3 regions of the Pradoshia sp. D12 genome follow, and region 3 is predicted to be linked to each of the others. Evidence: riboswitches for the same ligand, from Rfam matches in the RefSeq annotation. Region 3 holds a riboswitch; each other region holds the start of a gene.
The links. A riboswitch is a leader RNA that binds a small molecule or an ion and turns the genes downstream of it on or off. The one in region 3 is predicted to bind cobalamin.
Positions count from the first base shown of each region.

Region 1 (10,309 bases), 1.2 Mb from region 3:
ATGGAATAGATGAATATTTAGAGATTAAATACATTTCACTGGGTTTATAAAGAAGAGTGAGGGATTGTATCTATATGATGAAAAAATTTGAAAATCTTGATCGCGTAGGGAATGATCATACATTTCTGGATATGTATCGGTGGAATAAAGAACGGCGGAGAAAACAAAAGGATTTAAAAACTCAAATTAGCCGTGTTGATAACCCGCAGATTGAGGAGCTAAAAAGAAATCAATCCCGAACTTCTATAACCTGGATTGGCCATTCAACCTTTTTAATTCAAATGGCAGGGATAAATATTTTGACTGACCCAGTTTGGGCGAGGCGGATGGGTGTTCAAACCCGACTGACAGAACCGGGTTTGAAGATAGATGACCTACCATCAATCGATGCCGTTTTAATTTCTCATGGACATTATGATCATCTGGATTTCCCGACCATCCAAAAATTGAAGGGTGACCCGGTTTATTATGTACCCATTGGTCTGGGAAAAGCTTTCTTAAAAAGAGGGTATGGGAAAGTTCATGAAGCAAACTGGTGGGAGACATTCGTACATGGAGATGTATCTTTTCATTTTGTTCCTGCGCAGCATTGGACAAGACGAGGGGCTTTTGATATGAATACTTCCCACTGGGGAGGATGGGTGATTGAAAAAGTCAATACATCTGAAAAGGTCTATTTTGTTGGAGACACAGGTTATTTCAGAGGATTTAAAGATATAGCGGAGAAGTTCCAAATCAATTATGTACTTATGCCAATTGGAGCATATGAGCCTGAATGGTTTATGGCAAGCTCTCATATTAATCCTGAAGATGCTATCAAAGCATTTTTAGAATTGAAGGGGGACTATTTTATCCCTATGCATTACGGTGCCTATCGATTGGCTGATGATACAGGACCAGAAGCATTAGAGCGATTGTTGGATGAGTGGAGCAGGAGACAGTTGCAGAAAGAACAATTGAAGGCATTACTAATAGGAGAGACTTTGTGGGGGAATTAACAAGGGGGCAGTCGCTAATATATTTATGCGACTGCCCCTTGTTTAATTTATTGGCCTTTTTTCAAGACGATTTGCCATTCGGCACTGCCTGTTTGTTCAAAATTAGTAATCTCATGACCTTCTTTTGCGGCCCAGCGCGGAATGCTTTCTGTTCCTTGGGTGCAATCAAAATTGATGATTAATTCTTCGCCAACAGCCATTTCTACCATTGCCACTTTCGCCTCTTCTAGTGGGAAGGGGCAAACCATTCCGTTTGTCTCGAGTACTTTTGCCATAATGTATACCCTCCTATTAAATTAGGCCACCGCTGTATTACCGGTACCTGCTTTTTGTTTTTTTTGTTTTCGGATAATTGTAAAGTAAGTAGCCGTCCATGTTCCTAATAAGAAGAAGACAACAGCAACCCAGCCTTGCCAAGTAAACAGAGCAGTATTTACAAGCCCATTTCCGATGGTACATCCGCCTGCAAGCGATGCACCAAAGCCCATGATAAGTCCACCGCTAGCATTGTATGCAAGTGTTCTTTTATCCGGAAGGCGCCATTTGAATTCATTGCTGCCGCGAGCGGCAATATAGGATCCAAGGCCAATACCAAGTACAAGGAAAACTCCCCAGTTTAATAGGGATGTATCACCATTAACAAAGAATGTTAACAACTGTGCGGTTGGAGTTGTGATCCCAAGACCGGCCATTCGCCCTGTTGCTTCACTTAAAGGCCATGCAAGAATAGCGATGAGGCCAACGAGCAGCGCCGTGATGAATGGATGCCAGCGTTTCTCAAATAAAATATGGGCAATCCCTGTTTTCTGTTGTTTCATTTTAAAGGATGGCAGCTTAGGCTGTTTTAAGTTACGGTATACGAAAAATCCAATAAGTAATGCAAAAGCAATGACAAGTACCCATGGAGATAGGTTGAAAGTTTCATGGATATACGTATCGCTGGTTCTATAGGATAGTACATTTCCGCCCACAGCGCTTAATATCCCAAACTTAGTCATTGCGGCACCAAGTGCATAGCCGCCTAATGCAATCCAGCTCCCAATTAACCCTTCACCAGCCCGATACCAAGTACCAGTAGCACATCCTCCGGCTAGAACCATACCAATTCCGAAGATAAATCCGCCAACAATCGTTCCTAACCACGGAAATGCATCCGCTTGGATGGTGATGATTCCGTTAGCTGCAAGTGCATATACACCAATTGCCTGAATGGCAATAACGATCATGGTTGCGAGAAACATGCGTCCATCCCTAGCGAGAAGCAGGTCACGGTATGCTCCGACAACACAAAAACGTCCTCTTTGTAAGACAAAGCCTAAGAGAAGTCCGACGATAAGGCCATAACTAATAATTTGTATCATGATGAGATCCCTCCGTTGTTTGGATAGATGTATATTACAATAAACCTTATAAGATTACTACGAATTAAAGGAAGATTGTATAAAAATGATTCTTAAGTAGGAGTTTAAATGGATTTCACCTGTAACTTAGTAGGAATGCCTTTTTTGAGTTTTTATTACAAAAGCCTAAGTTGATGAAACCTTTCAGCGATCGTTGGGTTAAAGGAATATTATTTTAGAAGCAATTTTACAGGTGCTTAAAATCGTTACAATTTTCCTGAATTTTCATTTTATCATTGGTAATGATTATCACTAGATGTTGATTTTACTATTTTCATTGACTATAATTAAAGACGACTCAATAATGATTATCATTATCAGTAATGTTGTTGAGAAACTAATTTGACGGGGATTGCAATGAGACTATGGATGTTAGTATTAGTAACTATTATCCTATCCTTTATTTCGCTATTTATAGGGGCTATTGATATTAAACCGAGTGATTTACTAGATTTAGATTCAGACAAGACGCAAATCTTCTTGATGAGTCGATTACCACGGTTAATGGCCATTATTTTAGCTGGTGCAGGAATGGGAATTGCGGGCTTAATTATGCAAAGCTTAAGCCGAAACAAGTTTGTATCACCGACAACGGCTGGTACGCTAGATGCAGCAAAACTAGGTGTCATTGTCTCTATGGTGTTTTTTACTAATATGTCCTATATGGGGCAAATACTATTTAGTTTTGCATTCGCATTAATTGGTACATTTATTTTTATGAATTTACTTGAGCGCATTAAATTCAAAGATGTCATATTCGTCCCTCTTATCGGAATTATGTACGGTAATATCATCGGGGCGATTTCAACATTCATTGGATATGAAGCGGATGTTCTGCAAAATGTAGATACGTTTTTCTTGGGGAGTTTTACCTTGATCGTTTCAGGACGCTATGAACTGTTGTATGTAGCGGTTCCAGCAATTATCATTGCTTATCTATATGCAAATAAATTCACAGTAGCTGGTATGGGTGAGGATTTTGCGAAAAACCTGGGTTTAAGTTATCGTACAGTGTTAAACATTGGTCTAGTTATCGTAGCGGTAATTTCTACAACAGTCATTTTAACGGTAGGGATTATTCCGTTTTTAGGGTTGATTGTACCAAATCTGGTTTCCCTTTATCTGGGCGATAATTTACGTAAAACAATCCCTCATACAATATTCATGGGGGCGGCATTCTTATTGGCATGTGATATTCTAAGCCGATTGATTGTCCATCCATATGAGATACCTGTAAATACTACAGTTGCAGTAATTGGCAGTGCGATCTTCTTAATTATGTTGTTTAGGGGGAAAGCATATGCGAAAAAATAGTGTAAAGCTAATTATTTTAGCTGTTATTGCAATTGGATGTATGGCTTTATTTGCTTTCTATAATATTCAGGGCGGTTTTAGTTACGCCTTTCCAAAGCGTATTGAGCGCATAGTTGCTATGGTTATTACCGGAACGGCAATTGCGTATGCAAGTGTTATATTCCAAACCATTACACATAACCGTTTATTAACACCATCTGTTATGGGGATCGACTCGATGTATGAAGTCGTTCAAACTGTCATTTATTTTACGGCAGGGTCGGCTTCAATCTTCGTTGTAAGCCGTTACTTAAACTTTAGTGTAGCAATCATTGCGATGGTAGTATTCGCATTGATTTTGTATCGTTTTTTATTCAGGGCAGATAAATATCCAATTTTTCTTCTATTATTAGCAGGTATGATACTTGGAACATTACTCGGAAGTCTGGTAACGTTCATGCAAGTTCTAATTGATCCTGTGGAATATGAAAGTTTGCAAGCTCGCTTGTTTGCCAGCTTTATGAACGTGAAGACGGAATTACTGAGCATTGCTATTGTTATTTTATGTACCGCCTTTATATATGGCTATCGGTTATTACGTGATTTAGATGTTGTATCACTAGGTCGAGATAACGCGATTAATCTTGGTGTCGCCTATGATAAAATCGTGCTGAAAGTGCTGATTCTATCGTCTGTTTTAATCGCTACTTCTACCGCACTGGTTGGACCTGTAACATTTTTAGGATTAATTGTGGCGAATTTAGCCTATCAATATTTGGCTACATATAAGCATTCGATATTAATCATTGGGGCAAGCTTGATCAGTATTATTGCGCTTGTCGGAGGACAATTTCTTGTTCAGCATGTTTTCCATTTGAATACAACGATTAGTGTCGTTATTAACTTTGTCGGTGGGATTTACTTTATTTACTTATTACTAAGGGAAAGTAGGAAAGCAGGATGATTGATATTAAAGGGCTTTCTAAAAGCTTTGGGAAAAAATCTGTTATTGAAAATGTAACATTGCAAATCCAACCAAGAGCTATCACTTCTTTTATTGGTCCAAATGGCGCTGGTAAATCAACGTTATTATCAATGGTGAGCCGTCTCTTAGATGCTGATACAGGTGAAGTATTTTTAGATCAAACTGACGTTAAGAAAATGAAATCAGATGCTTTTGCAAAGCGGGTGGCTATTTTAAGGCAGACCAATCACTTGAATATTCGTTTAACCGTACGCGAGCTTGTTTCTTTTGGACGCTATCCATATTCAAAAGGGCGGCTGAATGCAGATGATGAACGAATTGTAGACCAAGCACTGGAGTATTTAAATTTAACAGATATGCAGGATAAGCTGTTGGATGAGTTATCAGGCGGTCAAAAACAACGTGCCTTTATTTCAATGGTTATTGCACAAGATACGGATTATATTTTATTAGATGAGCCATTAAACAATCTGGATATGAAACACTCTGTGCAAATTATGAAAATACTGCGCAAGCTGGTAGATGAGTTAGGGAAAACGGTTGTAATTGTCTTGCATGATATCAACTTTGCTTCTGTATACTCTGATCGCATAGTGGCGTTAAAGGATGGGCGTCTGATAAAGGACGGTCCAGCGCATGAGATTATTAACTCAGAATCCTTGCGTGATGTATATGACATGCATATTCCTGTACAAGAGCAAGATGGATGTCGTATATGTGTATACTTTAATTCACATTAGATTCTAAAATAGATTCTGGCCTTATATTTTTGGAACAATTGACAGCAGCAAAATCTTGTTCAAGTTAAGGGTCGTATACTTAAGTTTTCGCGAAGACTCCAAAATAGCTGTTATTTTGGAGTCTTTTTTTATAGTATTTCTTTTGCTGAGCACATTTCTAACTGATATTTAACTTTTCAAGGAGAGAATATCTCGAGAATGATACGAAATCATCCATGTCTAATTCTCGTTAGGTCAGATAGGAAAAATAAAATTATTTATCAAACACTTCAAAAGAGTTGACATATTTTGTGATTCTCATTTAGAATGATAATGTCGATTGAAAATGATAATCGTTTTCAATTACCAACGGCGTATTTTAGGAGGAGAACAAAGGATGAAGAAATGGAAAACTTTAACTGCTTTGGCAGCGTTAACATTAATGTTGACAGCTTGTAACTCAGGTGACGAGTCAACAACAGGGGAGTCTTCTGAGACAAAACCAACAGAAGAAAAAGAAACTGTCGAAAGTTCTAAATTTCCAATGACAGTATCTTCCTTAACAGAATCACGTGAAGATGAAGAAAAGGGTACGACAACTACATTTGAAGAAGTAAAATTAGATAAAATGCCAGAACGCATTATTGCTCTGGATTATGGCTTTTTAGATACACTTGATGCATTAGGTGTTGAAGGAATCGTAGGCGTAGCTGCTGGTGGCGGTAAAGGAAATATGCCAGCGCATTTAAAAGAAAAATATGTTGCTGAGGGTGTTGCCGATGTTGGTACACTAAAGCAAATCGATTTTGAAGCAGTAGCAGCTGCTGAGCCGGATGTTATTTTCATCTCTGGTCGTCAAACACCATTTTATGAACAATTAAAAGAAATCACACCTAACGTTATTTTCATTGGTTCTGACAATGATAATTACATAGAGGCTGTATATGAAACAGTTGATTTAGCAGCTCAAATCTTTGATAAAGAAGAAAAAGGCAAAGAATTGAAAGCTTCATTACAAGAAAAAGTTGATGCAGTAAAAGAAAAAGCTGCTGGTTATGAAAATGCATTGGTAGCGATGTACAATGACAAGAAAATCTCCGGTTTCGACAATGGTGAAGATTCACGTTTCGCATATGTATATAATGACTTTGGCTTCAAGCCAGCAACAACTGATATCGAAGCATCTTCCCACGGTTCTGATTTCTCTTATGAGTCAATCCTTTCTGTTGATCCAGAAGTATTGTTAATTATCGACCGTACTGCTTCTGATGTAGAAACAATTAAAAAAGATATTGAAAATGATATTATCAAAAAAACCAGTGCTTACAAAGAAGGCAAAATTGTCTACTTAGACGGTGTTAACTGGTACTTCTCAAGTAACGGTGTAACGACTGAAGCAGAAAAATTAGATGAAATCTTAAATGAATTAAAATAATCTTCATAACAAGGAGCATGTCTCAAGTGGGGCATGCTCCTTTAATAAGGGGCGATTATGTATGTTTGTTCAAATCCGTAAGTGGATAGTGACAGAGGGAAATTCAGACAAGATATTGGAACGCTTCAAAAAGAAGCCAGATCAAGGTCCGTCGTTAATTGAGCAGCGTGAAGGCTTTATAAGTCGGGAGTTATTAGTGAAAAAAACAACGCGTGGGGAAGAAGAAGTTGTCATGATTATCCGCTGGGAATCAGAGGAAGCATGGAAAGCATGGGAAAAGAGCCCTGAGCATATCGCTGGCCATAAAGCGAAAATCAAGGAGCACGGAGGTAAGCCCCCAAAGCCAGAATACGTAATCAATATGGAACATGGCAATTACCTTGTAGTCGAATAATAAAAAACAAAACGCCCCTACCTGAAAGGGCGTTTGTTTTATAATGTAAACCTTATTTCAGGTTAGAAAAGAAGCGTTACAGAATAATGGACAGCATTTGCGATTTGAACTGATAGGAGTATTTATCATTTTTAAAATTCAAAAGTTGGTGTGGACTCATCCATTATTTTAAAGGTGTATCCCTTATGTTTCAGACGGCGAATGATTTCCGGAAGCCCATCCACGATTGTTGTATTGCCGTTAAAATCATGCAGGAGGATATAGAGATTTTCTTTTTCACCTACCCCTTGCATAATTAATTTAAGTAATTTTTTTTCTGGAATTGGAGGATTTAATCCATCGTTAGCATCGCAGTTCCAATCATAATATTTATATCCTCTTTTTATTACCTCAGTCTTTAATTGATCCATTAAATCAGTCCCGGCATATTGTTTTGCGACATAGTTATTGGAGCCGCCGGGGAATCGTAGGATTTTCGGGCTTACGCCTACTTCCCTTTCCAAAAATTCTTCCAGTTGAGTAATGTCTTTAAAAAAAGTATCCTTGGATCGATAGATTTTGGAATAATTATGAGAATAGGAATGCAGTCCAAGAGCGTGTCCATTTTTTACGATATCTTTATATAAATACATATGTCCCGGGCTGGCTGTTCCCGTTACAAAAAAGGTTGCCTTAACATCCTGAACTTTGAGGATATCGAGGATTTCCTGTGTGATGTTTGAGGGACCATCATCAAAACTGAGGTAGGCTGTCTTTGCAAATGTTTCAGACGGAATAAGAAGCTGGATAATGAGCAATGTGAGAACAGATAGAGTACGCATAATAAACTCCTATGGATTAAGTGATTTTAATATAGTTTTTGATTCTTGTTAAAAAATATTCCTAAACGGAGTTGAATAATTGGGTAAAATGTTTAATAAAGAGATTGAACATGTATAATAGACATAAGCATTTTAGAAAGGTTGATAAAGATGATCGAGATACAAAGTTATACAGTTGAGAAACTGGAAGACCCGTTTGGTATCCTTTCTGGAGAAAGGTTCGAATATGTACTGGAGATTTCCGTTCCCGAGGAAGATGAACTATATACCGATAAGGGTCTTCTGTTGCGTGTTATATATGTAATGGATGAAAATCAGGACCAAATTTCAAAATATGAGTTTATAGAAAGTGAAACACAAAGTATTTTGGATTTTGAGCTTGAGGAAGATGAATTATCGATGGTTTTACAATTTTGCAGGGAACATACTGATGTTGAATATGAAGAAGAATGAAGATAGCTGATTATATAAAAAATATAAATATTGAATAGTGTAAGAGTGCCTTATTTATTAGGATAATAGGGAAACCGGTGCAAATCCGGTGCAGCCCCCGCTACTGTATACGCGGATGAAATGATTTGTAAACCACCGGCTCTTTGTTTAGAGCATGGGAAGGTAAATCAGAGTAAATTGATGCGTCAGCCAGGAGACCTGCTCTTTCTTTTGTATGTACTATTTTTCGGAGGGAAAAGTAGGCGTCCAATCCTGTTATTTTAATGTGGATTTTCGCCTTAGCTTTTTTCGAGCTAAGGCTTTTTTATTATGTTGGAAAGGGGAATAACTATGCTAAAAAAGCAAAACTATTTATTTTTATTTATGCTAATGCTTACGCTATCTATGTTAATGTTTGGGTGTTCGTCAACTGAAGATGACTCAAACCAGAAGAAAGAGGTTTCTGAATCAACGTCCACAGCCTTTCCTGTTGAGGTAAGGGATGGATCCGGAGAAAGCATCAAGATTGAGGAAAAGCCGGACACGATCGTATCCTTGCTGCCAAGCAATACTGAAACGGCCTATGCACTAGGTCTTGGAGAGAAAATCATTGGTGTATCAGATTATTGTAATTTTCCTACAGAAGCTGCTGACAAACCTAAGGTCGGCGGGTTAGAAATCAATATTGAAAAAGTGTTGGAATTAAATCCGGATCTTTTATTGCTTTCTGCCAGTCATTTTAATAATGCTAAGGATACCATTAAACAATTCCAGACAGCTGGTATTGATGTTATTATCGTACCTGACGCCAATTCGTTTGATGGTGCATATGGAACAATTGAATTGATTGCTAAAGCAACCGGAACATCAGACAAAGCTGATGAAATTATTTCGGATATGAAAAAAGAAGTAGCAGAAATTAAAGAGAAAGCAAGTGCTATAAAAGATAAGAAGAAGGTTTGGATTGAAGTATCTTCCTCACCGGATTTATATACAGCGGCTAACGGAACCTATATAGACGAAATGCTTGATATCATTCAGGCAGAGAATATTGCCGCTGATCAAGAGGGTTGGGTAACAATGAATGAAGAACAAGTCATTGATCGCAATCCTGATGTTATTCTTACTACATATGGCTATTATATTGAAAATCCAGAAGAAAAGGTATATGGAAGAAAAGCTTGGTCCGAGGTACCTGCCGTTCAAAATAAGCAGGTTTATGATGTAGATAATGACACAGTGTCAAGACCGGGACCACGTTTAACAGAAGGCTTGCAATTGATAGCTGAAGAAATCTATCCTGAAATATTTAAATAAACATTTTCATTTAAGAGCCGTGCCCATTTTACTTTGGGAGGCTCTTTTTTTGTCGAAGAAAATAAATTAAATTTTCTAACAATTTTGTTGAAATTTCCCTTTTGAGTAGGTATGATGATACCAATACGTATTCGTACTCACACATGGGATTGGAATGATAAGAATGTTATATGTAAATGACCTGCCGACCGAAGCAAGAGATAAAATGCTATATGCAGCCCTCCAATTATTCACTACAAGAGGTTACAAGAATACATCAGTTCTGGACATAGTTGAGTATGCACATGTCTCGAAAACAACGTTCTACCAACAATTCGGCAATAAAGAGACTTTGATTGTTGCGCTTTGTGAAAGTTTGATTGGAGAAGTTGCAGAAGAGATTAAGCTTGCGGCTTTACGGGAACCACGAATTGGTTATAAAGCATATGCCGGAATTTTTCGCTATTTGGAAATTTGCTTTTCCAATAAGGCTGTTGCCAATTTTATTTTACTCGAATCAGTCGGAGTTTCATTCG
Region 1 covers NZ_CP044545.1:3,323,198-3,333,506, reverse strand. Annotated here, with positions in the region: gene F7984_RS16100 (NAD-dependent succinate-semialdehyde dehydrogenase) at 1-50, shown strand, start outside; gene F7984_RS16095 (MBL fold metallo-hydrolase) at 75-998, shown strand; gene F7984_RS16090 (sulfurtransferase TusA family protein) at 1,046-1,273, opposite strand; gene F7984_RS16085 (YeeE/YedE family protein) at 1,295-2,359, opposite strand; gene F7984_RS16080 (ABC transporter permease) at 2,756-3,712, shown strand; gene F7984_RS16075 (iron chelate uptake ABC transporter family permease subunit) at 3,699-4,655, shown strand; gene F7984_RS16070 (iron ABC transporter ATP-binding protein) at 4,652-5,416, shown strand; gene F7984_RS16065 (siderophore ABC transporter substrate-binding protein) at 5,793-6,830, shown strand; gene F7984_RS16060 (antibiotic biosynthesis monooxygenase family protein) at 6,892-7,224, shown strand; gene F7984_RS16055 (polysaccharide deacetylase family protein) at 7,356-8,045, opposite strand; gene F7984_RS16050 (DUF6509 family protein) at 8,196-8,498, shown strand; cobalamin riboswitch at 8,525-8,719, shown strand; gene F7984_RS16045 (ABC transporter substrate-binding protein) at 8,829-9,794, shown strand; gene F7984_RS16040 (TetR/AcrR family transcriptional regulator) at 9,949-10,309, shown strand, end outside.
Region 1: linked by a shared signal. The riboswitch ahead of F7984_RS16045 (ABC transporter substrate-binding protein) and the one ahead of F7984_RS09995 (ribonucleoside-diphosphate reductase subunit alpha) in region 3 are both predicted to bind cobalamin.

Region 2 (10,309 bases), 440 kb from region 3:
GGTCTCTGCATCATACAGAAACCATCTACCCACCACGTAAAATTTTTATATGTTCAATAAAATGAAAATAGAACTAACTTTCTCTATTCATCATTGTTTAGGTTCATTTTTAACACATTCTATCAAAATAGATTCTCTTCTTCGTATGATTTACCTAAACCCCTATCTGAGTCAATATTTCAAAAGAGACAAAGCAGACAACTATTGAACTTCAAGATGAAGATCACCTGCTTTAACCTTTCCAGCCATTTTTAGGAGGCGGTGAATCGCAAGAGCAATCATAACAGGAAGCACCATCCCTATTCCTACATAGTTGAGGAATATGCCCATCCCTTGATTAGCTAAGATGTTTATCGGTGCAATCAACGAGCTTAGCCCCATCCCGCCTAGTTCATACGGTACTTTAAAATCAAAGACCATCGTAGCTATTGGCGCAGCAATTGCGGCAGCCGTAAACGCAGGTATAATGTAGATTGGGTTTTTTATCAAATTTGGAAACTGTACCTTTGGTGTCACGATTGATTGTGCAAGAAAGCCACCTAAATCATTATCTTTATAGCTCATTGCTGTAAAGGCTACAAATTGTACCGTACAGCCAATCAAGGCTGCTGCACTTGATACTGGGTCCAACTGCAGAGCAATCGCAAGCGCAGCTGATGAAGCTGGGGTCATTAATAAAAGACTAAATATTAAGGATAAGACAATCGATCCAATTAAAGGAGAGCCTTCTACAGAAGCTGTAATTTGTGCACTTATCCTTGTTAGTAATGGTGTTGTCACCGCTGCTAATCCAACTCCGGAAATCCCACCAATAAAAATAGCTGTAATCGGAATTGCCATAATGTCCAATTTTGTTTTACCAACCATCCTCTTGCCTATATATGTAGCGATGAGTGCAGCCAATACAGCTGATATAGGTTGTCCAGTGACAATCGTAAAAGCACCTTCTGCTGTTTTTTGAATAGCGGCTCCACCAACAGAGGCACATGCCATTGCACTAAATTGTACTAATGAGTTACCTCCAAGCTGATAGGCAATCCCTGCACCAAGAGCAGGCGCAAGCAAGACCTTTGCCGCTCCTCCAATAGTAAGGAATATTTGCCAATCAAAGTAACCCCCAATTGATTCGAATAATAGACCGATTCCTAATGTTACTAAAACGGCATTTGCGATTCCCGTAGATGCCTTATACATTCGATCAATAATATATTCTTTTCTCTTCATCCCCATCGCCCCTTAGTAGTTAATTAAATATTCTGAAAAATAAAGGTGTTATGTTTTCTTTTTTCTGCATCCTTCCTTTATTGGAGATATTAGTATTTAGATATATTAACACACCTAAAATAAAAATAGCAAAATATTTTGAAAATTTAATATAAATTAATAATTTGAACTTCAAAATAATTCCATAACGTTTTTATCAACTGAATTTCCATATTCATATTATATTTTTAACTTACAGTAATAGTTGGTTTCTGGCATTTTCCTTTTTTCACTCTCCACTTTCCACAGCCAATAATTCTATTTTTAAATATAATCTAATTACACATTTTGATTTACGAATACTTATTAATTATTTTAGTCGTAAAGTAACATAAAAACGGGCAAATACACAAAACTTGTTCTACCTCATAACCAGTACGAAGTATATGAATGATTTTGAGTATCTCTGTTTATAATAGCTGCTGCGTATAATCTTTTTGGTCCAAAAAAAAGGATTTCCGTACTTTTACGGAAATCCTCGCTCTTCTTATAATGATAATGTTAACTTGATTGTCCCATCATTCATCTCATACGATTTAATTTTTCCAAGAGGTATCTTTTTCACGATATCCCAGGAATTAAAATCCATTTTAACCGTCTGATTTGTAGAATCTGAAAATGGCGGACTGTTAAGTATTTTAATTTCATCTTCATTCATATCAGTAGGATTCAAACTCTCAATTTCAAAAATAATCATTCTTTTTTCCATATGAATAGGTTTCAGACTTATCATATATGAAATATTTTTATCTGTTGTACCGCGAATATTCAAGTGGCCTGTTGTTATTTCTACTTTTATATCTTTTTGGCCAGACTGTCTTTTTATTAGTTGTTCTAACATTACTGGCTTAATAGGAACGGTCACTCCATTTTTACTTATTTCGTTAAATTTCTGTTTAAATTTATCCAGCACGGTGGCAACACTCCTAAAGTATTTAGTTTCCGGTTTAATTAAACTCAAATTTTACTTCTGCTTGTTTCTTTTTAATATAACTTAATCGTAACATGGCTAGAATTACATTTCCTACTAATGTGTCCTCTTTTCATCCATAAAAAAGCACGATTCTTTCTTTGGTTATGAAAGAATCGTGCTTTTCTTTTTATCAAATCATACATTCTCTCTTCATTAAAAATGGATAACAAGATCTATCTAACTCTATTATTTTAGATGTAGGCTTAAACATTCATTTCTTTTTCACAGCATATGATTTACTGACAAAAGGAATTTCCTGTATGCCGTTCACCTGATTTACATAAACAGCCATCACAAAACAAACATTTGCGAGCAATCCTAGGAAATCAAATAAGATGTCTAGCACTTCTCGCTCTTCACTAACTTTATGCAGGGCACGATAGGATTTCTTGGCCTCACTGCGTACGACATGAAGTGCGCATGCAGCGTTGCTTCCTTGCGGTAATACGAATTGTTTTACCTTTTCCCCTGTTTTCTCAACATAAAAATCATATCTATCACTCAACCACTGTAAATCTGCTTCAGTTATCGCCAATTTTCCGCGCACAGAACCGTTCACATGATAGCATAGTGCTTGAACCTTACGAAGGTCATCAATGACTGCTTGCTCTTTCTCAGTCAATAACGGGAAAACAGCTCCAAGCCTTGTAGTTAAAGTATCAGTGCGAATCTCATAATCAACTAAACAGCTTTTTTCTCTCATGAATGGATAACTGGAGTAACGCCAGTCTTTTTTCAAGGTTCATTCCCCCTTATTTAAAACTTAGGTTTTAGTATGAAATAATGGTAACTCCGCGACGCCTTCACATAGAAGGCCATCGCACATGAATTCTTCATGCCTCCCCTTTTATATCTATGGCATAAGGAATCATCTGCCTTTTTCCAAAATAGGAATCATTGTATGTATACGTATGAGTTTTAAAAATACGCATCAAGTTAAGATCCGTAATGACTTGTTCGGGTTCCCCTGCTGCAACGAGTTCTCCATTTCCCATAAGTATGAGTCGATCACAATAGCGAGTGGCTAAATTAATATCATGGATGGCCGCGAAGACAGCCTTTCCCTCTTTTACAAGCTCCCGGATGACCTCGGCAATTTGGACCTGATGATAAATATCCAGATCTGAAGTTGGCTCATCCAACAAAATAACCTCAGAATTCTGAGTGATGGCTTTAGCTAAGAAAACAAGCTGACGTTCTCCTCCTGAAAGGGATGTGATATAACGGTCTCTTAAATGATAAATTCCTGTTTGTTTCATCGCTTTCTCTGCCAATTGATTATCATCTTTTTGTGAGAATTGCCATTTCTTCCGATGCGGATGCCTTCCCATAAGTACTACCTGACTCACTGTAAATTCATAGTCAAGGACCGTGCTTTGTGGCATATAGGTGATTGCTTTGGCCACTTCAAGAGTAGTCATCTCAGAGAGAGCATGATTCTTAAAGGCTATTGACCCTGCAGGTGGCTTTAGCAATCCTGCCATTAAGCGCAGTAAAGTAGATTTTCCGGTACCGTTCGGACCAATCAAGCAGGTAAATTGGTTAGTTTCCAAAGAGATATCCATTGCTTTTAAAATCACCTGTTTGCCACGGCTAAAGCTGAGTTTCTCCGCATTCAAAATAGCTGTCATCTCAGATTTCCCCCTTCTTTTTATTTTTTAAAATTAAATAAAGGAAAAACGGAGCGCCAAAAAAAGCTGTAATAATACCGATTTGAATCTCAGCAGGCCTAATGGCCAAACGGGATATTAAGTCAGCAAGAATCAAGAAACTCGCTCCCCCTAAGACACTAGCCAGTAGTAAATTTCGATGCGAGGGCCCAATGATCATACGGATCATATGAGGGACAATCAGACCAACAAAACCGATGGCTCCCGTTAATGAGACACTCATTCCAGTTACTAATGAAGCAGTAATTAACAATAGATTACGGGTGCGCTGAACGGAAATCCCCATATTCTGGGCCTGCTCTTCACCCAGCAGAAAGATATCTAAGTCGTTGGCATGGTACAAAAAGACACAAATCGAAAATAAAACAGGAACAGTTAATATTTGTACATGACTCCAATCACGCCCATTTAAGTTCCCCATCATCCATTGGACAATCTGCTGCATCACTCCTGCATTCGAAAAAGAGATTAGCAGAGAGGTACAGGCTGATAAAAAAGAACTAATCGCAATACCCGTCAGCAGCAATGTCAGTACTGAGGTCCTTCCTTGATTGGTCGCAATCATATAAATTGCAAACAAAGTCAATGCAGCCAGGATAAAGCCCATTAATGGGACGAAAAGAGAATGGATCGCGGCCAAACCAAAATAGATGGCCAGTACACCTCCGAATGCTCCACCTGATGAAACACCAATTATGCCGGGGTCAGCCATCGGGTTGCGAAACACACTTTGCATCACGACTCCCGATATTGCCAAGGCTGCCCCGACTAATCCAGCCACAACAACCCGCCCCAGGCGAATCTGCACAAGGATTGTTTCATACATTGGGTTATAGTCAAACTCTATAAATGGAAGCAGTGAGAGTAATACTTTCACAGTTTCCGTAAATGGAACGATGACCCCGCCATACATGGTTGCTAAAAGTAACGATACGAGCAAGGAACAAATCAGGATTCCAAAAATAAGAACCTGTTTAGACTGTTTACAAACCATATTATTCTCCATATAAAACTTGATAAATATCTTCTGCTCCCTCAATCACAAAATGGGAAGCCGTTGTTAAATTTGCGCTATCTATCACATGCACTTCATTATTCTTAAAGGCTTTAAGATTTTTAAGTGCCGGATCCTTTTGCCATTCCTCGACGAATGTTGCTTTTGAACCGTCATACTGCCAATCGCTTGTAATAATCACATCTGGATTTATCTCAACTAATTTTTCCTTTGAAAGATTTGGATAATCAGGATACTCTTCACCGGTAATGCCCGCTTCTGTAATGGCATTTATCCCGCCTGCTAAGGTGATGATTTCTCCTATTGTAGTATTCTCAGTAACTGAAGAATTTTGCTGTGTCCAGTAAACCACTCGTTTTTTATCTGTTTGTGCTTTTGCTTTCGTTTGTAAATCTGACATCCTCTTTTTGACATCAGCTATGATTTCTTCTGCTTTATCTTCCTCGCCAACAATGGTACCAACCTCCATTAGACCATCCAATACACCTGATATAGAGGAATCATCTTTAAGTTGGTAGGTGGTGATGTCTGCAGCATCAATTTGTTTAAGAACCTCAGGATCTACATAGGAAGGAATCAGCACTAAATCAGGCTGAAGTGACAGCACCAATTCAGATGTGACTGATTCAATTTTTGTATCAATTCCATCTGTTAGATCTGCTACATTCGAAATCCCTGAGTCTGTAGACATTTTCGTTACCGCGGCAATCCGCTCCTCATCAACCAAAGGCAATAAATATTCATCAATAGCCAATGTGGTCGAAACAATCCTTGAAGGTTTTTCTTTAAGGGTCACCTCTTCCCCACGACCGTCTGTTAAGGTTTTCGGATACTCACTTGTTTCCTGGTTTGTTTCTTTTTCCTGGTTGTTTACTGTCTCATCATTTCCGCATGCAAACAATGCAAAAACGGATAAGAACACCAAAAGTGATAAGCTTGCAATCTTTTTCATCTCACTATTCTCCCTTTTTCAAAATTTATTTATATTTAGCGAATTTACGCTGAAATATTAAACATAAAAAAGCCTGTCTTCCCGATTAAGGAAAACAGGCTTGATTCATGCACAGACAAAAAAACGCTGTCAAAATCAGCGCAAAGACACAATCATCTCTACGTTCGCCATCCCTTTTCCCACCGAAAAGTAAGCAATACACATTCATAAGCAGGTTTCCTGACTCTGAGCTTCACTTTACTCTCACACCTTCCCTCTTTTAAAGGTGGTCACGTGATTTCATCAGCTCTTACAGTAGCGGGGGCTGTTCCAGATTTACACTGGATTCCCTTTTACCTCACAAAAGTGAGCACTTATGATTGTTTTAAATTTTCGTACTATTAATATATCATGTTGAAAATGTAAACGGAAGATATTTTTGATATATAGGAATTCACATAAATATAAACAAGTGAAATGACTGTTTTAATTGACCAACTGAATTACACGCATCTTCTAGTCGATCTATCACTTTTATCGCCATCCAATATATGGATTCCCTTTCTGTCCAACCCATATATCGGATTGCTCTAACAACGCTCCTATTTTAAGAAGCCAATCTTCCCTTCCCTTTGGAGCCATCAATTGCACTCCAAGGGGTAAGCCAGAATCTGTCATATGAACAGGCAAGCTAATCGCAGGCTGTCCGATGATGTTCGCCAACTGTGTAAAAGGCGTATACGTTAAACTTGGTTTAAACATTTCATAGACCATTGCTAACTGTTCAGAGGGTTTTAGTTCATTTACTTTCAATAACTGCAAGCTCTGTTCATCCGTATGCGTCAATTCGCCCACCTTTGGAGCTGAGAAAGCTGTTGCCGGCGTCAAATACAAATCATAATCCTCATTGAACCTGGCCATTTGTGCAGCTGCCGTATCCCATTCAGCTAAACTGCGTGTAAATTGAACAGCTGATACATTCTGCCCGGCAGTTCTGAGTACCCATGTGACTATCTCTATATCATTAACGGTAATCGGCCGTCCAATGGCTTCCTCAATGGACAGTATACCTGCTGCCATTTCTCCGCTATTCATAATATAGTAATTTTCCATAAGGCGGATTCCATCTACCCCATTATCACATTCTTCAACGGTGAACCCTGCCTGTTCCAGCCATTTGACTGTCTTATGTACCGCTTCTACAGCTTCTTCACTAACGGGTGTTCCCACCGGAGACTTTGTGGAAAAAGCAATTTTAAACCTTTCTTTCAATGGATTCGAAAGCTCCTTCAAATAGCTCCCATTATATAAAGGTACCTGAAAGGCAGTATCCGGCTGAATGATTTGCAAGGCATCCAGCATAGCTGCACTATCACGAACCGTTTTGGTTAAGGCAAAATCTACCGCAGCTCCATGCCATTGGCGGCCCACACCTGGACCAACGGGTGTCCTTCCCCTTGTTGGCTTCAAGCCTACTAATCCAGTGAATGATGCCGGTATACGAATAGAGCCGCCGCCATCACTGGCACCGCTAATTGGGACCATACCTGAAGTTATACTGGCTGATGCTCCGCCGCTTGATCCACCCGATGAATGCTGCAGGTTCCATGGATTACGTGTCGCTCCATATACAGCTGGCTCAGTAATATTTTTCAGACCAAACTCCGGAGAACTCGTCTGTCCAATAATGACAAATCCTGCCTCACGAATTTTTTTCACAAAATTAGAATCCCGTTTAGCAATCCGATTTACATGTAATTTTGAACCCGCTGTAATCGGTTCGCCTTTAATAGATTGTGATAAGTCTTTTAATAAGATAGGTACTCCTGCAAAAGGTCCGTATATAGATTCAGACTTTCCAGTTTCCATCATTGCCTTTTCGAATCTAGTTCGAACAACTGCATTTGTTTTAGGATTTAGTTCATTTATTTGTTCAAATGCGTCCTCTATTAATTCTATTGCGGATACTTGTTTTTCCTTTACAAGCTTCGCTAACCCAAGTCCATCATATTGGGTATAACATTTAAGATTCATTGCTCCGACACTCCTACTTTTTGGCTACAAATCCTGTTTAGTGTTCTGTTTTAATGCTTTTTTCGTATATAGAATAATACTTATCATTTCAACATTAAATTTTATAGGTATCAATCAATTCATACAAGCGTTCCAGTCCATCTTCTTCCTCAAAATTGTTCATTTTATCGATAATCATCTGTTTGTTTTTAAATATAGTTTCTACCTTATCAGCTAACGTGTTTAACGAAAGCTCATCCTCTTCAATAACATAGGCAAAACCCTGCTTTTTAAATGATTCAGCATTCATGATTTGATCGCCTCTGCTGGCTTTCCTTGATAACGGGATTAAGACCATTGGAATTTTTAAACTTAAAAATTCAAAAATAGAATTTGAACCGGCCCTTGAAACAGCCACAGCTGTCATAGCCAATATATCTGCCAAGCCTTGGTTAATATATTCAAACTGAGCATATCCATCACGATGTAGGGTGGAATCTACCTTTCCTTTTCCGCATAAATGAATGACATTAAAGGTTTTGAGCAATCGATCCAAGTCCTTACGCACAGCCTTATTCACTGCTTCAGAACCCTGACTGCCTCCCATGATCAATAATCCAGGTTTCCTTGTATTAAATTGGCATATTTTCATTCCAATCGATGGGTCACCCTGACGCAGTTCATCTCTTACGATGGGCCCTAAGAAAAAAGACTTTTCTGCAGGAATATGATTTTTAGCCTCCGGAAAGGTATAACAAATTTTTTGAACAAAAGGCAATGATAGCTTATTGGCCAACCCTGGTGTAATGTCTGACTCATGCGAAATGATCGGTACTTTTCTACTCGCCGCAGCAAGAATGACAGGAACGGAAACAAAGCCACCTTTTGAAAAGATTATGGACGGCTGTAACCGCTTAATAATCTTTCTTGATTGCATAAAGCCTTTCAAAATATTAAAAGGGTCTTTTACATTTTTTATATCCATATATCTGCGAAGTTTACCTGTGGATATTGGAAAATAAGTGACACGATCAAACTCCTTTATCAAAGAGACTTCAATTCCCTCTTTAGATCCTATATAGTAAATCTCCCAATCCCTTTCAATCAAATAGGGAATGAGCGCCAAATTGACAGCAACATGCCCAGTTGATCCCCCACCTGTTAAAATGATTCTTTTTTTCATTTTATAAACCTCCGACAAATTTAAACGAGTCATGGAAAGTAACCATTAATATGTATGCTAAGACATGAAATCTAAATTTTATTCTCTCCTATTCACCTTGCTAATCAAAAACGGAGAGTCATCAGTGACTTACTTCCACACCCTTGTGATATTGCTTTGATCCTCATCTATCTTTAAACAATACACATCCGGATTAGTCAGACCCAACCAAGTTTCGTAACCAAAGGATTCATCCAGATGATTTAGGATTAAAGTCAGTAAGTTACCATGTGTTACGATTAATATATTGAGATTCTCGCTATCCAATGCCTCCTTTATTACAGTAAAACCTCTTTTAGCAGCCTCATTGCTGGATTCTCCTCCGGCTAATTTAACATCGCGTTCCAAAAACGATTGGTATAATCTATTTTTCCAATCAGGTAAATCATGTCCAGATAAGATCCGTTCCTTTAAACGATCATCATATTCGAGCTGTATATTCTTTTCTTCAGCAATTGCTTCAGAAGACTCAATTGCCCTTTTATATGGACTGCAGACTATACGCTCTATTGAAATAGAGTTAAAAAAATCAGCTAGTTCCCTCGCCTGTATTTTCCCTTTTTCTGTTAAATCACATTCAGAACCCTGTCCGGTAGCCTCACAATGTCGAACTAAATATATGTATTTCAACACGACACTCTCCTACTCCCTATAAATTTTATTTACTATATTCTACCATATAAGGAATTCCATTAGAGCTTTGGTTAGTACGTCATCCTATTGTTGATAGTTAAATAAAAAATAAGTACCATTAAAATATAGAAATATGAATTCTTAAAACAAGTAGTGCTGAAGCACCTAGTCTTGTACACTCATGTAAATTCTAAATATTTGAGATGCTTGGGATTAAAGATATTGGGATTCTATCTATATATCAGAATAGGAGGATAAATAATGAAGCAATATCACATAATTGTCTCTGGGATTGTTCAAGGTGTAGGATTTCGCTATTTTACTCTGCTTACAGCAAAAGATTATGATATACACGGGTGGGTGCGTAATTTAGTAAATGGTGATGTAGAAATTGTTGCACAAGGAACAGAAGAAGCATTGGATCATTTTCTTGGCAAAATTAGAATAGGCCCAAAATATAGTCGAATAAACCATGTAGAGGTTAACACTCAGGTCGCTACTGAATATAAAAATTTTACAATTAAGTAAACTTATCCAAAACACAGAAAACTCACTTTTATTACAATAAACTTTCTGTTTTGTTACATTT
Region 2 covers NZ_CP044545.1:1,636,058-1,646,366, reverse strand. Annotated here, with positions in the region: gene F7984_RS08070 (PTS sugar transporter subunit IIC) at 202-1,230, opposite strand; gene F7984_RS08065 (hypothetical protein) at 1,751-2,176, opposite strand; gene F7984_RS08060 (hypothetical protein) at 2,448-2,975, opposite strand; gene F7984_RS08055 (ABC transporter ATP-binding protein) at 3,070-3,867, opposite strand; gene F7984_RS08050 (FecCD family ABC transporter permease) at 3,869-4,900, opposite strand; gene F7984_RS08045 (ABC transporter substrate-binding protein) at 4,902-5,873, opposite strand; cobalamin riboswitch at 6,065-6,245, opposite strand; gene F7984_RS08040 (amidase) at 6,387-7,886, opposite strand; gene F7984_RS08035 (undecaprenyldiphospho-muramoylpentapeptide beta-N-acetylglucosaminyltransferase) at 7,981-9,048, opposite strand; gene F7984_RS08030 (histidine phosphatase family protein) at 9,178-9,717, opposite strand; gene F7984_RS08025 (acylphosphatase) at 9,982-10,248, shown strand.
Region 2: linked by a shared signal. The riboswitch ahead of F7984_RS08045 (ABC transporter substrate-binding protein) and the one ahead of F7984_RS09995 (ribonucleoside-diphosphate reductase subunit alpha) in region 3 are both predicted to bind cobalamin.

Region 3 (10,309 bases):
GGAAAAGATGGGCTATTGCCACATTGCCAATAATCCCTGATAAATTTACATATGAAGTAACAAAATCAAAAACGAAGCAATTTAACATTATCAAGCAATTATTGAAGCGACCAGATGTCGAATCAATTATTCATGCAGGTGATGCTGGGAGGGAGGGTGAATTAATCGTACGCAATATTATTGCGGTGAGCGGCGTTCGTAAACCGATGAAGCGTTTATGGGTCTCTTCTTTAACGAAAAAATCCATATTAGAAGGATTTAACAGCCTCCGTGACAGCCAGGAAACCATACCTCTCTATCATGAAGCCTATACAAGATCGTGTGCAGATTGGCTTGTTGGCATGAATGCATCAAGAGCCTATTCCTTGCTGCTTAAACAAAAAGGGATGAATGATGTATTCTCTGCAGGAAGAGTACAGACACCTACACTAGCTTTAATAGTGAAACGGGAATTGGAGATTGAAAAATTTGAATCTAAGCCATTTTGGGAAGTCATTGCTACGTTTGATATAAATGGGCAGACTTATGAAGGAAAATGGGAAAAGGATCAGGAGTCCAGACTGGATAAGCAGGAGATGGCTCAAAATATTGCAGCTTTTTGTAAAAATAAAGATGCGAAAATTATAGAAATGAAGACGGAGCGTAAAGAATTCCAGCCGCCCTTATTATTTAATTTATCGGCCTTACAGGCAACCGCCAATAAAATGTATAAGTACTCACCAAAACAAACGCTGGATATCACGCAAAAACTGTATCAAAAGGGAATTGTCTCTTATCCGCGGAGTGATTCAAACTACGTGACTAAAGGAGAGGCGGAAACATTCCCGGAGATCCTATCGAAACTTGCTCAGTTCGAGGAATATAAATCATTCATACCCGTTCCAAACGAATCCATTATCAATAACTCTAGGTTTGTTAATGAAAAGAAAGTATCGGATCACTATGCGATTATTCCTACTGAACAGGTGACGAATCCAGCCAAGCTTTCAGGAGAAGAAAGGAATATCTATGATTTAATTGTGCGTCGTTTGATTGCTGCTCACTATGAATCAGCCATATTTGACTATACAACCCTCATAACATTAGTTGATGGAAGAGCAGAGTTCATTTCAAAAGGAAAGCAGCAAATACGAGAAGGCTGGCGACAAATTATTTTCCAGCAAGAAAAGGATGAAGATACCATCCTTCCGAATGTCCAAAAAGATGATGAAGGTAAAGTGAAAAGCGTTAAAGTAAAAGAAGGAAAAACGCAACCGCCTAAACGATATACCGAGGGACAATTAATTACGTTAATGAAAACGGCCGGTAAGCATCTTGATAATGAAGAACTCGAAAAAGTGCTAATGAAATCAGAAGGACTGGGAACGGAAGCAACAAGAGCGGGAATTATTACGATGCTGAAGGATAGAAAATATATAGATGTTAAAAAGAATCAAGTATTTGCGACTGATAAAGCGAAAGTGTTGATCAGAGCGATAGGCGACGAGATATTGGCTTCACCTGAAATGACAGCTAAATGGGAGCAGCGCTTGGCCGAAATCGGGCAAGGGAAAGCATCAGCTGCTCAATTTATGGAGCAGACAAAGAAATTAACGGGGAAGATTATTGAGGATGCTGTAAAAGGCTTTGAAACCTGGGATTTTACAGGATTAAAGGTTGAAACGATTGAACGTACCTCTTCTAAGTTTACAACAGGGAAAAAGGTAGGCGCCTGTCCGCTGTGTAAAGGGGATATAGTCGATAAGGGTGAATTTTATGGATGTGCGAATTATAAGCAAAACCAGTGTAAATTTACATTTTCGAAAAAAATCCTTGGAAAAAAGATTTCCCAAACCAATATGCAGAAATTATTAAAAGATGGGAAAACCAATGTCATAAAAGGGTTTAAAAAAGGAGAAAAATCATTTGACGCGGCGATTGAATGGAAGGACGGTAAAATTAATTTCCTGTTTTCAAATGAAATTGCTCCAAAAACTTAAAAATTTTTGTGCATTCAGGTATAATGGTCGAAGAAGTTTCCATTTGCGCTGGTAAATGGAGTACATATTATATTAAGGGAGTTTTTGTAAATGAGTAAAGTATTGATTTTTGGACATAAAAATCCAGATACTGACACAATTTGTTCAGCAATCGCTTATGCTGAATTAAAAAAAGAGTTGGGTGTTGAAGCAGAACCGATTCGACTTGGTGCGATTAATGGTGAAACACAATATGCACTTGATACATTTAAAGTGGCAGCTCCCCGTTTGGTTGAGAAGGTTGCGGAAGAAACACAGGAAGTTATTCTTGTAGACCACAATGAAAGACAGCAAAGTGCGGATGATATCGATCAGGTTCGAGTATTAGAGGTTATTGATCACCACCGTATTGCAAATTTCGAAACAGCTGATCCATTGTATTACCGTGCTGAGCCGGTTGGATGTACAGCAACCATTTTAAATAAGCTATACAAAGAAAACGGAATTCAAATCAAAAAAGAAGTAGCTGGCTTAATGTTATCCGCTATTATTTCTGATTCTTTATTATTTAAATCTCCAACTTGCACGGAGCAAGATGTTGCTGCTGCAAAAGAATTGGCTGAAATAGCTGGTGTTAATGCAGAAGAATACGGATTGGAAATGTTAAAAGCTGGAGCAGATTTAAGCAAGAAAACTATTGCAGAATTAATTTCTTTGGATGCTAAAGAGTTCTCCATGGGCACATCAAAAGTGGAAATTGCACAAGTGAATGCAGTTGATACAAACGATGTAATGGCGAAGCAAGCTGAACTCGAAGCAGCTATGCAGGCAGCTATTAATGAAAAGGGTCTGGATTTATTTCTATTAGTTGTAACAGATATCCTAACAAATGATTCTGTTGCCCTTGCTATTGGTGATAAAGCTGCAGCTGTTGAAAAAGCTTTCCATGTAACATTGGTAAATAATACAGCTGTTCTAAAAGGGGTTGTTTCCCGTAAGAAACAGGTAGTTCCAGCATTAACAGAAGCATTATCGTAAATTTTACTTGCAAAATTTCTGGCATGATGTTATATTAATATATGCGATGAGCTGAATTGTGTAAGTCGAGCACATACCTTATGGTACACACTATGTGGAGTGTGGTGACTCGCCTCAATTTTTTCGAACAAGGCACCTGTTTTTAACAGGTGCCTTTTTATATATTCATATCCAGAGTGTCGATTGGACATATCAATAATGGTACACAAATAGCGAGCTTTAAAATACATAATGCAGGCAGATCAATCAAAAAATAGTAAAGATAATAATCAGGTTTTCCGAATAGGGAATCGTTGAGAAGGCATTTAACCAAACTAATACATAAGCTCAAGTTAAGAACGATTTACATATGTTAATTAGTATTCAAGGAGGAAATAAAATGAATAAGAAAACAGTAGATGATTACTTACAGGAAGGGATACATGGCGTTAAAGAAATAAAGCCTGCTGAACGGAAAGAATTTCTTGGGAGCTTACGTGAACGTGTGGTTGTCGCATTAACACAGGCTCAGGTTTTTCAAAAACAAATCCCACATGGATTTATTGACCTATTGAAAAAAAATAAGGGCGCTAAGCTTTATTTAAATGGCCACATTAATTATTCCCATCTATCGAAATTCGTTAAAGCAGCAGATGAACATGGGATTCAATTTAAAATCGTGACCAATAAAGACTATAATTCACCTAATGGTTTGGTATTGGCCTATGATCATGCAATTAATAACGATAACATTACATTAGAAGAACCGGCACAGGAAGAAACTAATACTGAGGAGACAGAAAAAAAGACAGGTTTTTTTGAATCACTTAAGCAACTCTTTACAAAAAAATCATAAACAAAATGTCATAACTGTGCACCCCTTAATACGAGAAACAATACGGTGTCTGGATGCATGTTTCGGTTAGGTGAGTATGTGCCATCGACTATTCTAGTTTTAGTTTGTATGGTATAGTTATCAAATTAGAGATAATTTAGGTTTATGATTTGAGGGGCACAAAGAATGAATTCAACACAAGAGTATATTGAAGAATGGCAGGAAGCACTTGAAGAAGAGATTCAGTATTTAAAAAAATATGGAAGTACCCGCTATCACCTGATGAATGGCAATAAGATTATGTCAGGTGATTCTTTTACGTACTATTTTGAGTCATCCAGTATTTTGCGTATACCTGTTGGAACGATTGCTAAGCTGGAATGGGGCGGGAGTCGGTTTGATGCCAGAATCCTATCCTCTGAGGGCAATAGTTTGCTTCTGTCTCTTGAACAATCAATAGGTGAATTGATTGAAGAGGCTACGATTTATCATGACCCATGGGAACTTTTAGATCAGCTGATTGAAAGACTGGATGATATCAGGAAAAGTAAGCGGAAAAGAAGTCGGGTTAAACGGATCATGGAGCCTTCCATGCCTGATAAACGAACGGACAAAACAAGTAAAAGCGCGGTACGCGAATTATATGCCAGATCAAAATATAACCCGGTCACATATGTTTGGGGACCGCCTGGTACAGGAAAAACGTATACTTTAGCACGAACGGCAGCCAATAAATATTTTAAAAAGAAACGTATATTAGTTCTCTCTCACAGTAATCAGGCTGTGGATGTCCTGCTTGCCGAAATTACGGCATTTGTTAAACGAGCGGATCGTTTTCATGAAGGAGATATTTTACGTTACGGCTCTCAAACTGGTGAGGGTCTTCTGATGCATGGGGATATATTGCCGGCTAAATTATTGGAAAGTCATGATGGACATTTAGTGAAGGAAAGGGATTCGATTAATGAAGAAAAGAAACTGCTAAAAAAAGATCTGTCTCTGTCTTTTAGCGTACGTGACTCGGAGCAGCTTCTTGACCTTGAAAAAAAACTGGGCAGAATCTTAGAGAAAATAAGGCAAAAAGAAATTCATTTAGTCAAAAATGCCTTCATTGTTGGGACTACCTTGGCGAAAGCAGCAATGGACCCGAGTATTTTTGAACAAGAGTATGATCTAGTTATCATTGATGAAGCCAGTATGGCCTTTATCCCGCAAATTGCCTTTGCCGGCGCACTTGCCAAGCGTTGTATTATTTGTGGGGATTTTAAGCAATTACCTCCTATTGCGGTTTCGAGGGGAGAGCTTGTAGACCGCTGGCTGAAGGAGGACATCTTCCATCGTACCGGTGTTGCTGATATTGCACGTGGGGGAAAACTTCATACTCATTTGTTTTTATTAAAGGAACAGAGGAGAATGCATCCGGATATCTCCGCTTTTACGAACCAATATGTTTATAATTCACTGGTTGGCGATCATCCAAGTGTTCATATAAATAAAAAAGATATCGTTTCAAAGACACCTTTTGTAGATCGTGCTTCCGTACTGTTAAATACGAGCTTCACAGGGGAACACTGCTTTACGGGCACTTCCTCTGGTTCTAGAATGAATTTGATGAATCTATTGTTATCCTTTCAGGTTATTCATGAAGCCTACAGCAATGGGAGTAAATCAATCGGTTATGCAACCCCTTATCGTGCGCAGGCACAATTGATGGAAACATTAATTAAAGATCTATATGAGGAAGAGAACGGCCTGCATGATATATTGGCTGCCACTGTCCATCGTTTCCAGGGAAGTGAACGGGAAGTAATGGTATTTGATAGTGTAGATAGTTATCCGCAAAATCGGGCAGGGATGCTTTTAACGGGCAGGGAAAGTGAACGGCTGTTAAATGTTGCAATTACCAGAACAAAAGGGAAACTGATTCATGTCAGCGATGTGGAGTTTATAGAATCAAAAGTTTCGCATACAAAAACTCTTCATCAGCTCGTTCAATATCAAATGAAACGGAATCAAATGGTCAATATGGATCAAATAGGCAAATGGATTGCCAACCATCATCCAAAATTACAATGGATTTATGCAAGAAATTTGGAAGGGTTCTATCAGGATTTAAAAAAAGCCCAATCTTCCATTATCCTTTCCTTGCCAAATTCCAGTGTGTTATCATCGGATTTTGTTCAAAGAGTGAAGACGAGGAACTCAAGAACAAGACTGATGATGTATTCTCCAGATTCCCATTCCTATTTGGATCCGGATATCCATCTTCAGAATGGGCCAAGCTTCACATTTGTCATCCTTGACCAAAAAGTATTGTGGTTGGGGGTTCCTCTTGAAGCCAATAAACGTGTTCATCCGCCATACATTGGAATTCGATTGGAATCCGAAGCATTTATCAATCAATTTCTCCAGCAATTGCCTAAATAAATTGTCGGAATTTTAGTTGCTATTTTCACATATAAGATTTATAATTCTATATGTTGTTATTATTTTATATCTAAAATACTATATATTGATTTTAACGTGTTTAAGGTGTCGTATTACGACTTAATAGGGAATCCGGTTAAAATCCGGAACTGTACCCGCAACTGTAAATGCTGATGAAATAAGTAAACCACTGTAGAGAAATCTATGGGAAGGACTTAGAGTAAAGCGAAGCATGAGTCAGGAGACCTGCCTTTTTCACTGGTTTGCCTTTATCGGGAGCAATGAGGGTGGAACGGATGAAATAGCAATATTGAACAGTTCAATCTTGTTATTATTTCTTTTCCCATTGCTTATTTTTAGGCAATGGGATTTTTTGCGTGGAGGGAACAGACGTTTTTAATCGATTTATCGGCAAACAATAAGGGGGAAATTAGTATGGCAGTATCTTACGAATCAAACTATGCAAGTCTGGAAGTCATAAATTTAAAAAGCATAGAAACATACATAAAGGAATGTGTTAGTTCCTATACATCTATTTATTCAGCAGAGGAATACTTAGAAAAAATCAAGACAGCACTTGAGTATAAGTCTGACTATAGCAAGAAAGAGTTGGTGAATTTACTGGTACTAAGCGCCGTAGAGCGTATCTCTGCTGATGAGCCTGATTGGACATTTGTGGCGGCAACTATTTATTTAGACCAGTTATATGATAAAGCTTCAAAAAGCCGGGGATATGATTTAACACACAAATATGGGAGCTTTCATCAGCTTGTTGAACTATTGACTGATATGGGGATTTATAATCCAGCATTGTTAAATGAATATACGGAAGACGAAATCAATGAACTCGAAGCAGTCATCGATTCATCAAAAGATCAGTTGTTTACGTATATTGGCATTCGGACGCTGGCAGATCGCTATTTAGCCAAATCTCATCATGGAAGCTTATATGAACTTCCTCAGGAACGGTTTATGATTATTGCCATGACATTAATGATGAATGAGCCTAAAGAACAGCGAATCAAATTAATAAGAGAAGCATATTGGGCCTTATCCAATCTATATATGACGGTGGCAACTCCTACGCTTGCTAATGCTGGGAAAAGCTATGGCCAATTATCCAGTTGTTTTATCGATACTGTTGATGATAGTTTGCAAGGTATCTATGATTCAAACACCGATATTGCCAATCTATCTAAAAATGGCGGAGGAATAGGTGTTTATTTAGGGAAAATTAGAGCGCGAGGCAGTGATATTAAAGGATTTAAGGGTGTTTCCTCAGGAGTTATACCATGGATGAAGCAATTAAATAATACCGCCGTCAGTGTGGACCAACTGGGCCAAAGACAGGGTGCCATTGCAGTTTATCTGGATGTTTGGCATAAGGATATATTTGCCTTCCTCGAAGCGCGTTTAAATAATGGGGATGAACGTTTTCGAACGCATGATTTATTTACTGGTGTTTGCATTCCGGATTTATTTATGGAAATGGTCAAGGAGCGGGGTACCTGGTATTTATTTGATCCGCATGAAGTAAGAAAAGTAATGGGATATTCTCTTGAAGATTATTTTGATGAAGAAGCAGGGGATGGCCAATTCAGACAAAAATATACTGAATGTATCAATCATCCGCAGCTTTCCAAAAAAGAAATACCTGCCATTGAAGTGTTTAAGGCGATCATGATTTCTCAGCTTGAAACAGGAACACCTTATATGTTTTATCGGGATACGGTCAACCGCTCTAATGCTAATCGCCATAAAGGAATGATATATTGCAGTAATTTATGTACGGAAATTATGCAAAATCAAAGTGCTACCAAAGTTATTGAACAAAGAACCGAGGATGGGAAAATTATTATTGAAAAAACACCGGGTGACTTTGTTGTATGTAATCTTTCGTCTATCTCCCTTGCCAAAGCTGTAAAGGAAGATGTCCTTGAACGCTTAATTAAGATACAGGTGAGAATGCTTGATAATGTCATTGATTTAAATAATATCCCGGTCATTCAGGCAAATATAACGAATAAAAATTATCGTGCTATAGGACTTGGGACATTTGGCTGGCATCATTTATTAGCGCTTGAGGGCATTGCCTGGGAATCAGAGAAAGCCGTTGAATACTGTGACCGATTATACGAAAAAATCGCTTATTTAACGATTAAATCAAGTGTGGATTTAGCTGGTGAAAAAGGTGCTTACCCATTTTTTGAAGGATCTGATTGGGAGACCGGATCTTATTTTGACCAAAGAGGCTATGATTCAGATGCTTGGAGTCAATTGAAAAATAGAGTGCATACATCCGGAATTCGAAATGGCTATCTTATGGCCGTAGCACCAAATTCTTCAACTGCGATTATTGCCGGTTCTACATCCGGAATTGATCCAATTTTCAGAAGGGAATATTCCGAAGAGAAGAAGAATTACCGTATTCCAGTGACTGCACCTGACTTGAATCTGGAGACAATGTGGTATTATAAATCCGTTTATTTAATTGACCAAAAATGGAGCATTCTCCAAAATGCACGTCGTCAAAAACATATCGACCAAGGAATCTCGTTTAATTTGTATGTCCGTAATGATATTAAAGCACGTGATTTATTAGACTTGCATCTGCTTGCATGGGAGACCGGATTAAAAACAACATACTATGTACGTTCTACTTCAAGCGCTGTTATAGAAGAATGCGAAAGCTGCCAATAAGGATGGGGGAAATATAATGGATACAAAAACAATAGTGGAAAAACGTAAATTAGTCGATCGGGAAGCACCGAATAGTTCAACGGGTATTATTAATGGCAGAAATTCAAATATTTTAAATTGGGATGATGTGCGCTATCCATGGGCATATCCTAAATATAAAGTAATGCTATCTAATTTTTGGACGCCTTTTGAAATTAATATGGTGAATGATGCGAAACAATTTCCAAATCTTTCAGAAATTGAACAAGAATCCTTTCTAAAAATTATAGGCTTGTTGGCATTGCTTGATAGTATCCAGTCTGACTATGCCAGTAAAGTCGCCGACTATCTGACCGATTCATCTCTGAATGCATTGATGATTATGCTGGCGCAGCAAGAAGTCATTCATAACCATTCCTACTCCTATGTATTGTCAAGTATTGTCCAGAAAAGCAAGCAAGATGAAGTTTTTGAATATTGGAGAACCGAAGAGATTTTGCGTAAACGAAATGATTTTATTACTGATGGCTATCGGGATTTCACAGAAAACCCAACAATTGAAAATCTGCTTAAATCGATTATCTATGATGTAATCCTAGAAGGGCTCTTCTTTTACTCAGGCTTTGCTTTCTTTTATAATTTGGCCAGAAACCAAAAGATGGTGGCAACTTCAACGATGATTAATTATATAAATCGAGACGAGCAGATCCATGTTGGGCTGTTTGAGAAGATTTTTAAAGAAATATTGGCTGAACATCCTGAAACAAATACAGAAGAATTGAAAAATTTTGCGATTGAAACCTTCCGAACTGCTGCAGAGCTTGAGATTGAATGGGGTTATAAAGTTATAGGAAATAAAATCGAGGGAATTACGATGGCTGAGCTCGAACAATATATCCAGTTTATGGCTAATAAGCGTTGCAATCAATTGGGGTATGGAAGATCTCCGTTTCCAGAGGTTTCGAACAAAAATCCATTAAGATGGATTGTTGCCTATCAGGAAGTGGATTTAGGCAAGACGGATTTCTTTGAGCAGAAATCAAGACAATATACAAAAACAACAGATACCAATGGATTTGATGAACTGTAAATGTAAAAAGACGCCATTACGGCGTCTTTTTGCTTGAAGGCATCCTTACCAGCGGTGAGCTTTCGCATTGCTCCTCAAAATGATATTGGTTTGGGACATTGCAGTATGTCCGTTAACCTGTGATTTTGAGCGCTTCCGCCTTGTCCAGTTATGGTGAAAAAGAGAAGAGTGTGGATCTAAATGATTCCGATAACTCATTGCTTATCACCCCATCAGTAGGATACGTTCTGATGTCCCTTTTGAGGACATCAAGTATAGGATATACAAAATGAGTGCCTTTTAATCTCGGGAAAAGTTCACGAA
Region 3 covers NZ_CP044545.1:2,080,442-2,090,750, reverse strand. Annotated here, with positions in the region: gene F7984_RS10015 (DNA topoisomerase III) at 1-1,979, shown strand, start outside; gene F7984_RS10010 (manganese-dependent inorganic pyrophosphatase) at 2,070-2,996, shown strand; gene F7984_RS10005 (YueI family protein) at 3,376-3,831, shown strand; gene F7984_RS10000 (DEAD/DEAH box helicase) at 3,997-6,237, shown strand; cobalamin riboswitch at 6,324-6,506, shown strand; gene F7984_RS09995 (ribonucleoside-diphosphate reductase subunit alpha) at 6,673-8,937, shown strand; gene F7984_RS09990 (ribonucleotide-diphosphate reductase subunit beta) at 8,954-10,006, shown strand; gene F7984_RS09985 (YpzG family protein) at 10,052-10,204, opposite strand.